Regions from separate parts of the Janthinobacterium sp. FT14W genome, predicted to be linked through region 1. Evidence: predicted binding sites of a transcription regulator. Region 1 holds the regulator's gene; the other holds the start of a gene.
What was found. The regulator sigma-54, encoded in region 1, starts transcription at its own class of promoters, with help from an activator protein. The targets are predictions, from matches to a motif close to TGGCANGNAANCTGCTTT.
Positions count from the first base shown of each region.

Region 2: a site for sigma-54 is predicted at 2,150-2,167, ahead of GCN74_RS19870 (EDSAP-1 family PEP-CTERM protein). Genes of this name have one in related genera too.

Region 1 covers NZ_WFLL01000013.1:67,600-72,424, forward strand. The annotation lists gene GCN74_RS11440 (enoyl-CoA hydratase/isomerase family protein) at 1-391, opposite strand, end outside; gene hpf (ribosome hibernation-promoting factor, HPF/YfiA family) at 545-904, opposite strand; gene GCN74_RS11450 (RNA polymerase factor sigma-54) at 974-2,452, opposite strand; gene lptB (LPS export ABC transporter ATP-binding protein) at 2,457-3,212, opposite strand; gene lptA (lipopolysaccharide transport periplasmic protein LptA) at 3,212-3,805, opposite strand; gene lptC (LPS export ABC transporter periplasmic protein LptC) at 3,831-4,442, opposite strand; gene GCN74_RS11470 (KdsC family phosphatase) at 4,485-4,825, opposite strand, start outside.
Region 2 covers NZ_WFLL01000031.1:69,148-73,972, reverse strand. The annotation lists gene GCN74_RS19875 (EDSAP-1 family PEP-CTERM protein) at 1-944, opposite strand, end outside; gene GCN74_RS19870 (EDSAP-1 family PEP-CTERM protein) at 1,092-2,075, opposite strand; gene GCN74_RS19865 (glycosyltransferase) at 2,265-3,473, opposite strand; gene GCN74_RS28840 (hypothetical protein) at 3,642-3,815, shown strand; gene GCN74_RS28835 (hypothetical protein) at 4,062-4,199, shown strand; gene GCN74_RS19860 (hypothetical protein) at 4,329-4,697, shown strand; gene GCN74_RS19855 (acyl-CoA thioesterase) at 4,786-4,825, shown strand, end outside.

The DNA.
Region 1 (4,825 bases):
GCAGGCGGTTGCCGGGCCCGGCTTGCGCCACGCCCATGCCGCCGCCCATCACCACGCCGTCCATCACGGCGATATACGGTTTCGGATAGAAATGAATTACATGGTTGAGCGCATATTCTTCCGTAAAGAAATCTTCCAGCTGGGCGCTGCCACCTTGCGGCGTGGCCCGGCCCGCATCGTAAAAGAAACGGATGTCGCCACCGGCGCACAGGGCTTTTTCACTGCTGGAACGGATCACCACGGCGTCTACCTGCGGATCGTCGCGCCAGGCCAGCAACACGGCGCTCAGGGCGCGCACCATGTCCAGCGAGAGGGAATTCAAGGCTTTCGGGCGGTCGAGCACGATGTGGCCCGTGCGGTTGCGGATGGAGGTCTGGACGAAGTCGCTCATGGCAGGATGGAAAGTAGTAAGTATGGGAACATTCTAGCGCCTTCGGACGGAACATTGCGTTCCCATGACGCGGCCCGGCAAGGGCGACGGGCGCAAAAAAGGGCGCAATGCGCGCCCTTAGTTGATCACAGCCGGTTGAAAGTCGCGGCCCGCTCAGGCGGCGGCGAATTCTTCTTCCGAGCTGTCTGGCAGATGCTTGATCGCCTCTTTACCGTGCCCTTGCACTTTGGTTTTGTACTTCATCACTTGCCTGTCGAGCTTGTCGATCAGGGTATCGATCGCGGCATACAAGTCTTGCGCCAGGCTTTCCACATAGACGGTCTTGCCGCTCAGACGCAGATTGACTTCGGCCTTTTGACGTTTTTCTTTCTCTTTGAGGTTATCCACGGTCAGAATCACGGCGATATCGATGACTTGATCGAAATGACGTTTCACGCGCTCCAGCTTCGTTTGTACGTATTCACGGATGGCTGGTGTCACTTCAAGATGATGTCCGCTGATGGTGAGATTCATACACACTCCTAAAGATGATCGGGTTCGTGCGGTCCATCGTATCCGGCCCGCAGAGGAACCGAAAAAAACTTACAAACACTTACGCAGGCTCACTGGCGGAATTTTTAATGCTTCCCGGTATTTGGCAACAGTACGTCGCGCAATCACCATGCCTTGTTCCCCCAGCATGTCCGCAATCTTACTGTCGGATAAAGGATTTTTAGGGTCTTCTGCTCCTGTCAGTTGCACGATCAATGCCCGTATCGCCGTCGATGACGCTTCGCCCCCCGCTTCGGTGGCGACGTGGCTACCAAAGAAATATTTCAACTCGAACATGCCGTGCGGGGTCAGCATGTACTTTTGAGTTGTTACCCGCGAGATAGTACTCTCGTGTAAACCCAGTGTATCAGCTATTTCACGGAGCACAAGGGGACGCATGGCAACGGCCCCATGCGAGAAAAAGTTCTTTTGTCTTTCTACTATCGCCTGTGCCACGCGCAGTATCGTGTCGAAGCGCTGGCGCATATTCTTGATCAGCCACTTGGCTTCCTGCAGCTGTGCACCCATGGCCCCCTCCCCCTTGCCCTGCTTGAGCAAGTTGGCGTACATGGCATTGACGCGCAGGCGCGGCATGACGTCGTTGTTCAAGGTGACTTGCCAGCCATTGCGGGCGCGCTTGACGACGACGTCGGGCACCACATAGTCAGACACGTCGGAGGCAAACACGGCGCCCGGATGCGGATTGCACTGGCGAATCACCGTCTGCGCTTCGCGCAAGTCCTCATCGTCGCAATCGAGGGCTTTTTTCAGCTTGTTGAAATCGCGCTGGGCAAACCAGGCCAGGTGCTTTTCCACGATGACGAGGGCCATGCGCCGCGTCACCATGGCGATATGGGGCAAACGCTTGATTTGCAGCGCCAGGCATTCGGACGCATTGCGCGCGCCCACGCCCGGCGGATCGAAACTTTGCAGCAGGGACAAGGCCGTGCGCAGCTCGTCGACGTCGATTTCCAGCTCTTGCGGCAAGCGCGCCAGGATGTCGTCGAGCGCCTCTTCCAGGTAGCCATTGTCGTCGAGCGCGTCGATGATCAGCTCGACCAGCGCGCGGTCGCGCAATTCGAGCACCGTCACGCGCATCTGCTCCATCAGATGCTCGCGCAGGGTGCAGTGATGGGCTTCGAGTTGTGGGCGGGAATCTTCGTCGTCGGGCGTCTTGCTCCGGCTCGCGTCGCTCCAGTCGCTGTCGCCGCCGTCCGCGGCGGCCGGGCCCTCGCCCGCCTCGCCGTCAAAGGTTTCCCCTTCGGCCGGCGCCGCAGGCGCTTCCTGGCCTGGCGGCTGGGGCGGCGCTTCGGCCGGCGCGGCCGTGGAACTCAGGGCGCCGTCGGACAGCAGGCGCAGCGAACGGTCGAGCGGATCATCGAGGCGCTCGAGCAAAGGATTGTCCGTCAGCAATTGCTCTAATTCCTGGTGCAATTCCAGGGTAGACAATTGCAACAGGCGTATCGATTGCTGCAACTGCGGCGTCAGTGCCAAATGCTGCGAAGTGCGCAGCTGCAATGATTGTTTCATTGGCTCACATACGGAAGTGTTCGCCCAGATAGACCCGGCGTACCGACTCGTTCGCGATGATGTCGTCGGGGCGTCCCGACGCCAGCACCGAGCCCTGGTTGATGATGTAGGCACGGTCGCAAATACCCAGCGTCTCGCGCACATTATGATCGGTGATCAGCACGCCGATATTGCGCTCCTTCAAGAAACGCACGATGCGCTGGATTTCGATCACGGCGATCGGATCGACGCCGGCGAACGGCTCGTCCAGCAGCACGAAACGGGGATCGGTGGCCAGCGCGCGGGCGATTTCCACGCGGCGGCGCTCGCCGCCCGACAGCGACAGCGCCTGGTTTTCGCGCAACTTCTCAATCTGCAAATCGGCCAGCAGTTTATCCAGGCGCACCTCGATCTCGGCCTTCGTCAGCGGACGGCCTTCGACGGTCTGGATTTCCAGCACGGCGCGGATATTGTCTTCCACCGTCAGCTTGCGGAAGACGGAGGCTTCCTGCGGCAGATACGACAAGCCCATCTGCGCGCGGCGGTGGATCGGCAGGCTGGAGATGTCCACGCCGCTGATATCGATGCTGCCGCCATCGGACGGCACCAGGCCGACGATCATGTAGAACGAGGTGGTCTTGCCGGCGCCGTTCGGGCCCAGCAGCCCCACCACTTCGCCGCATTCGACTTGCAGCGAGACATCATGCACGACCTGGCGCTTGCCATAGGTTTTTTGCAGCCCGCGAACGATCAGGGTACTGCCGCAACGTGTATTGTCCATTATTTCTTTCCTGGCGCAGGCGTGGCCGGCGCTTTCTCCGCCGCCGGTGCCTTGGTCTTCGGCTGGATCACCATGCGCACGCTGCCGCCGTCCGGGGTGCTGGTGCCGCTGTCGGAATTTTCCATCGTAAACACTTCCTTGCGGCTGTCATACGAGATGAAGGCGCCGTTGGCCACGTCCGTCGGCTTCGTGCCTTCCAGGCGCGTCAGCTTGGCCTTGGAAAACAGTTTCACCACTTCCGTCTTGTTGTTGTATTCCACGCGCTCCGCTTCGCCTTCCACCCACAGGTCGCCCGCGCCATCGCGCTTCTGGCGGAAGGTGGCCAGCTTGCCGGGATCTGCCCAGAAGGTGATGAACTGGTAGCCTTGCGGATCTTCCGTGATCAGGGCGCGGCCCGCCTTCATGGTCAGGGTGCCCTTGACCAGCACCACGTCGCCCGTCAGGGTGCGCGTCTGCTTGACGTCGTCGACCAGGCCGCTGCGTGCCGTGATGACGGCTTCCTTCTCGGAATCGGCCTTCTCGGCATGCGCCGCGCCCATCACGCCCAGCGAGCAGACGGTCGAGAATAGAGTCAACAGCAAGATGTTCTTCATAGTATGGTTTCCTTGTTTCATTCTGTCATTTTGCCGCCGCGGCCGGGCGCGGTTTCGGCGGGAGGACCATGCGCAAGGCATTGTGCACCTGCACCACGCCGGTGGCGTTATTGGCTTGCATGCCCACGCCATTGATGCGCGAAGCGCCCGTCAGGATATCGACAGGCACGTCCGTTTCCATTCTTTCCTCATCCGGAAACACCGTCAGCGCTTCCGTCCTGACCGTCAGGTTCTGCGCCTTCGGACTGGCCACGCGGTCGATCACGACATTGCGGTGCAGTTGCAGCCGGGTATTGTCCTGGTCGATATGCGCCAGTTCCGCATTCATGTTCATCGGCGGCATGCCGGGCGTGAGCTTGCGCACGAAGGGCTGGTCGATATCGGACGAATCGTCCAGCGGATAGTGCGTGAGCTTGGTGCCCGACACGATATAGCTGGGCTTGCCCGTCAAGTCCATGCGCACCAGGCTGAAATTGGTGATGAAATAGTCGGGTTCATCCAGATGCTTGCTGGCCGTGATGTCCTGGCCATTCTTGTTCATCACTTCGAGCAGCCAGAAGCTGCCCAGCGCAACGACGACTGCGCCCAGCACGGTAAAAATCACGCGCCAGCGATGGGCGCCTCCTGGCTTACGCATAGGGCTTCACTCTTTCAAATGTCACGGGCGGCAAGGCGCGCCTCACTCCAGGAACGGCGCCATGACGCGCGCATAGTTGTCCTGGGCGCGCAGCAGGAATTCGCAGATCTCGCGCACTGCGCCGCGGCCGCCGCCGGCCTGCGTCACGTGGTGCGCCAGGCCCTGCACTTCCGGACGCCCGCCCGGCACGCTGACGGCAAACCCCACGCGGCGCAGGATGGGCGCATCGATGACGTCGTCGCCGATATAGCCGCATTGCTCTTCCGTCAAGCCCGTCAACGCCAGCAACTCTCGAAACGGCGTCAGCTTGTCGTGGCCGCCCTGGTGCACATGGGTAATGCCCAGGTCTTGCGCGCGGCGTGCCGTGATGGCCGAGCGGCGCG
Region 2 (4,825 bases), on a different contig from region 1:
GCCAGCAGGGCCAAGGTGCCCGGCAGCGCCATGGGCGTGACGCCGGGCACGTAGGCCAGTTCGGAACTGTTCAGCATGTTCAATACCAGCGTATAGCTGCCTGCCACGAGGTTGTCCGTGACGGCGCCGTACTGCCCGCCGCAGCTCGTGCCGATGCCCGTGCCCGTGGGGGCGCCGCAGCCGCTGGGGTCGTAGGTGAACACGCTGCCGCTGGTCAGCGGCGTTTGCGCGTAGCCCGTATTCAGGCTGGCGGCGTCGGCCAGTTCGGTGCCGCCCAGGATGCCCGAGCCGAGGCTGCCGTCGGGGGCCCAGTTGAAGACGATCTGGCCATTCTCATCGATGATGGTAAACGTCAGGGCCATGTTGGTGGTGGCCGCCGAGCCCGTGCCTGCCTGCGCATCGAGGTATAGCTGCATGAAGGGCAGGGCCTGGAACTGGAAGGCCAGGGTGGCGCCCGGTTCGCCCACGACGAAATTGACGGCCATCGCCGTGCTGGAACCATTGCGGCCCGAGGCGTCGGCGCTGCCGCCGCCCGTCAGGAAGGTTTCCGCCGCATTCACGGTATGCGTGCTGGTCGAGCCAGGCGGAAAAGGGGGGATTTGCGAGCTGACGATTTGCGCGTCGCCGCGCGCATACGAGGCCTTGCCCATGCCTTGCTGCGTAAAATCATTCTGTCCCTTGCCGACGGCGCCCCGTGCCGCTTGCTGCGCATCGATTTCATTGCTGCCGCCGTGGATGACGCTGCTGCCGTTGAGCGTGGCGGTGGTGCGCGACAGGTCGACATTGCTGATGAGCGAGGTGGAGCCGGTGGGATTGCTGACGACCAGGCCAAAGACATTGGTGTATGAATAACCGTAGGCGGCTGCGCTGGCGCCGCCTTGGCAGGCCAGCAACAGCAGGGCGAGCAGGGCAGCGCGAAATCGGGTGCGGGGAAATTTACTCATGGAAATCCTTTGGACATCCTTTGCTGGTGGGAAGCCAGCGCAGCGGCCGCTTGCCGCATGGCCGCCGCGCTGTAAGGAAAACCGACAGGGTTCGGCATGAAAAAGGCGAGGTCAGCCCCTCGCCTTTGCATCTCCCCGTCGCCAGGTTCAGGCGGCAACCTTGCGGCGGCGGGCATAGCCCAGGCCTGCAAGTCCCAGGCCCAGCAAGGCCAGGGTGCCTGGTTCGGGCGTCGCTTGCTGTTTCACCAGGTCCACGCTTTCCACGGCATTCAGGGTCAGGGTGTAGTTGCCTGCCGTTAAAGCATTGCTGACGGCGCTGAAGTTGCTGCCGCAGCCCGTGCCCACGCCCGTGCCCGTGGGCGTACCGCAGCCGGAAGGGTCGTAGGTGAACAGATTGCCGCGCGTGAGGAAGTTGGTCGCCAGGCTGGTGTTCAGGTTGGCGCCGTCGGCGCTCTCCGTGCCGCCCGAAATGCCCGAGCCGATCACGCCGTCGGGCGTCCAGTTGAAGACCGTTGCACCCGTTGAATCGGTGATGGTGAAGGTGACCACCAGGTTGGCCGTCGCCGTGGACAGGGAGCCGACATTGCTTTGCAAGAAAACCTGCATGAACGGCGATGACAGGAAATCAAAGCTCAGCGTCGCCGTGGGCGAGCCGACCACGAAGTTGACGGAAAAGCCCGTGGTCGAGCCATTGCGTCCGGACGCGTCGGCCGTGCCCGCGGGATCGGCCAGGTGGACTTCGGCCACGTTGACGGCTTGCGTGGAAGTCGAGCCGGGCGGGAACGAGGGAAACTGCGTGCTGACGATCTGCGCGTCGCCGCGCGAGTAATTGGCCGTAGGCCCCTGTTGCGTAAAGTCGTTCTCGCCCTTGGTGACGGCGCCGACGGCGGCGCGCGGCGAATCGAGTATGCCGGGGCCGCCCTGGATGATGCTCACGCCATTCAGGGTGGCCGTGCTGCGCGAGATGGTGGTGCTGTTCAGGGCCGTGATCGAGCCCGTCGCGGCGGCGATCTGCAGGCCGAAGATGTTGTTGTAGGAATAGCCGTAGCCGCCCGCCTGCGCGCTGCCGGCGGCGCACAGCATGGCCAGTGCCGCTGCGGCCGGCATCAGTTTTAAATGAGAGCGTTTCATTTGGGTTACCTCACGTCATGGGGTTGAGTGGATTTCGTGCTTGAGTCCTGTCGGCAGGTGCTCATGGCCAGTACCTAGCGACTTCCATGCCAACGCATGAGGTTCTTTTGAAATCAATGACTTGGCGTGCTTTTATTGACGTAGTGCAGGCCCTGCCGCACGCGCTGTAAAAAAAACCGACGCTGCCCGTCAAGGCTGGCCGCCAGGCTGCAACGAGCCCAGCAGGGTGTGCATATGGGGCAGCAGGCGCTGCCCGGGCACATAGTCGCGCAATGCCGTGGCCAGCTGGCGCGCCGCCAGCCGGGCCTGGCCATCGTCGAGCATGCGCGTGGCGGCACGGCGCAAGGCGGTTTCCTGGAAGCGGTCGGCGCGCAGCAGCAGGCCGGCGCCGGCGGCCATGATGCCGTGCATGTTGAGGAACTGGTCGAGATTGCTGGCGATGCCGATGACGGGCACGCCTGCCGTCAGCGCCTGCTGGCTGGTGGGGCTGCCGCCGTTGCAGATCACCAGGCTGGCGCGCCGGGCAGCCGCGTCGCCTGGCAGGAAGGGCGCGACATAGGCGTTCGGCGGCACGGCATCGATGCGGATGGTGCCGGCCGTGGCCGCCAATACGGTGACGGGCAGCGGCGCCAGCGCGCGCAGCACGCGCGGCAGCAATTGCCCCTGGCCGGAACTGCCCAGGGTGACGTAGATGATGGGCCGTCCGCTGCTCAGTTCCGCACGCTGCCACCAGTGCGGCAAATCGAGCGGCGGCGCCCAGATGATGGCGCCCAGGTAGTCGTGCGTGGGCGGCATGGCGTGCGGCGGGAACAGTTGCGGAATATCCGCGTACAGGGTGCGGTCGGCATCCGTATAGATGCGCCGCAGGTCGCTGCCCAGCGAGGGCAGGCCATGGCGGCGGCGCACGCGGTTCATGGGCACCGCATGCGAGGCGAAGGCCAGCGGGCGGATCAGGCGGAACAGGGGGGCGGCCAGCCAGATGGGCAGGATGCCGGTCAGGGGCAGGCTGGGCACCGTGTAGTGCGGGCGCACATAGGGACTCCAGTAGGCATTGCTGACGGTGAGGTAGGGAATGCGTTGCAGGCGCGCGCTGACGGACAGCGACAGGCGAAAGTCGCCGATCACGAGATCGGGCTGGACGGCATTGAGCAGGCGCAGGTCTTCTTCCACGTACGCGTGCAAGGTACTTTCCGTGTAGACGGGCTTGCCGTGGGCCAGCGCCTGCAGGAATTGCAACGATGAAATACTGTCGATGCGCCAGCGCCTGAACGGGGTTTGCTTGAAACAAAAATCATATCCGTCGGCGCAGGCAAAATGCACCTCGTACACATCTTCGTCCAGGCCCTGGGCCAGGCTCAGGGGACGGCCGACATGGGCCAGGGTCACGGCCTCGGCCATAAAGAGGATTTTTTTGCGCGCCATCGCTGAGCTATCGCTTGCACTCGTGCCGGTGGGGATACGTGGCTAGTTGGAGTGCTGCCGCGCCGATAAGTTCCCCGTGCCGCTTGCCCCTTGCGGGCGCCAGGATTTGGCCGCATCGGCTACAGTGGGGCAAAGGAGGCCACCATGCAGCCACATTTGCGTCAGATCCCGCTGCGTGCGCACAGCACGCCCGAACCCGATATGCCGCCACGGCCGGAAGGCGATCCCATCGCGCCGCCGCCGGGAACGCCGCCGCATGTCGAGCCGGTGCCCGTCGAAGAGCCCACGCCGCCGCCGCCGCCCGTCAAGATGCATTGAGCGCTTGTTGCGCTGCGGTGATGCTGCGCGGCGCCTTGCGCGCCGCGAGGTGCGTGCGCCGCGGTTATTTCCGATTGGAAATGAAAGGCGGGGGCGCCGTTCTCGCCACGCCATTTAAACAACAAAAAAGCCAATAAATGTTGCCGAGTGGATACAAATCAAGCTCTGGCTGCCGAGTGTCATGCGGCCGTCACGATTCTGTTCTTATAATGAGACATCATAAAAATTCTTGTACAGGAGACCATCATGGGCAATTCCTTGCATAACAAAATCTACCTGGGCCGGCGCCCTGCGATCACCAGCAAAAACCTCGTGGCGCTGGTCCTGGCGGGTGCCGTGGCCGGTTGCGGGCTGGCCTGGCTGCTGCTGCGCAGCTACAAATAAGGGCTGCTGCGCCCGCGTTTGCGCCGCCCGTCCGCGTGGCGGGCGGCGTCAGATTCACGTTGCCTGTTGCCGATGCGCAGCGGGGCGCGTACCATGGGGGCCGAACACCTGGCCTTTTATGGAAAAGTAATGAAGAACGAGAAATTAACAACCGATGAATATGACGCGCTGGAGCAAGTTGCACGCGGCATCAAGACCGAGCGCCCCAGCGCTTGCGTTGCCCGCAATGCCAAGCGCCTGTCGGGCCTGAAGCTGCTCAGCTATGCGCGCGATGGCCGCCTGTCCATCACCGAGAAAGCACAGCAGCTGCTGTTCCTGCGCCGTTGCATCATGGGCTTGCGCGCCGTGGCCGTCGATCCGCTGACCAAGCTGGACTCGGACGTGGCCTATTTCCTGGGCAAGAAAGCCCACATCGTGGCGCGTGCCGAAGGCGAGGGCCACGACATTTCCGACAAGGGCCGCGACTCGCTGGCCGACATCGACACCCTGGGACTGTAACAGCCGGTCCCTGCCACCGGCCCCTGGGGCCGGTTTTCACATCCCCCTCACTTTTATTTCCCCCTTGGAGAACACTTTGGACAGCGCGATGAACTGGTCGGCCCACGAACTGACGATGACGGTCTTGA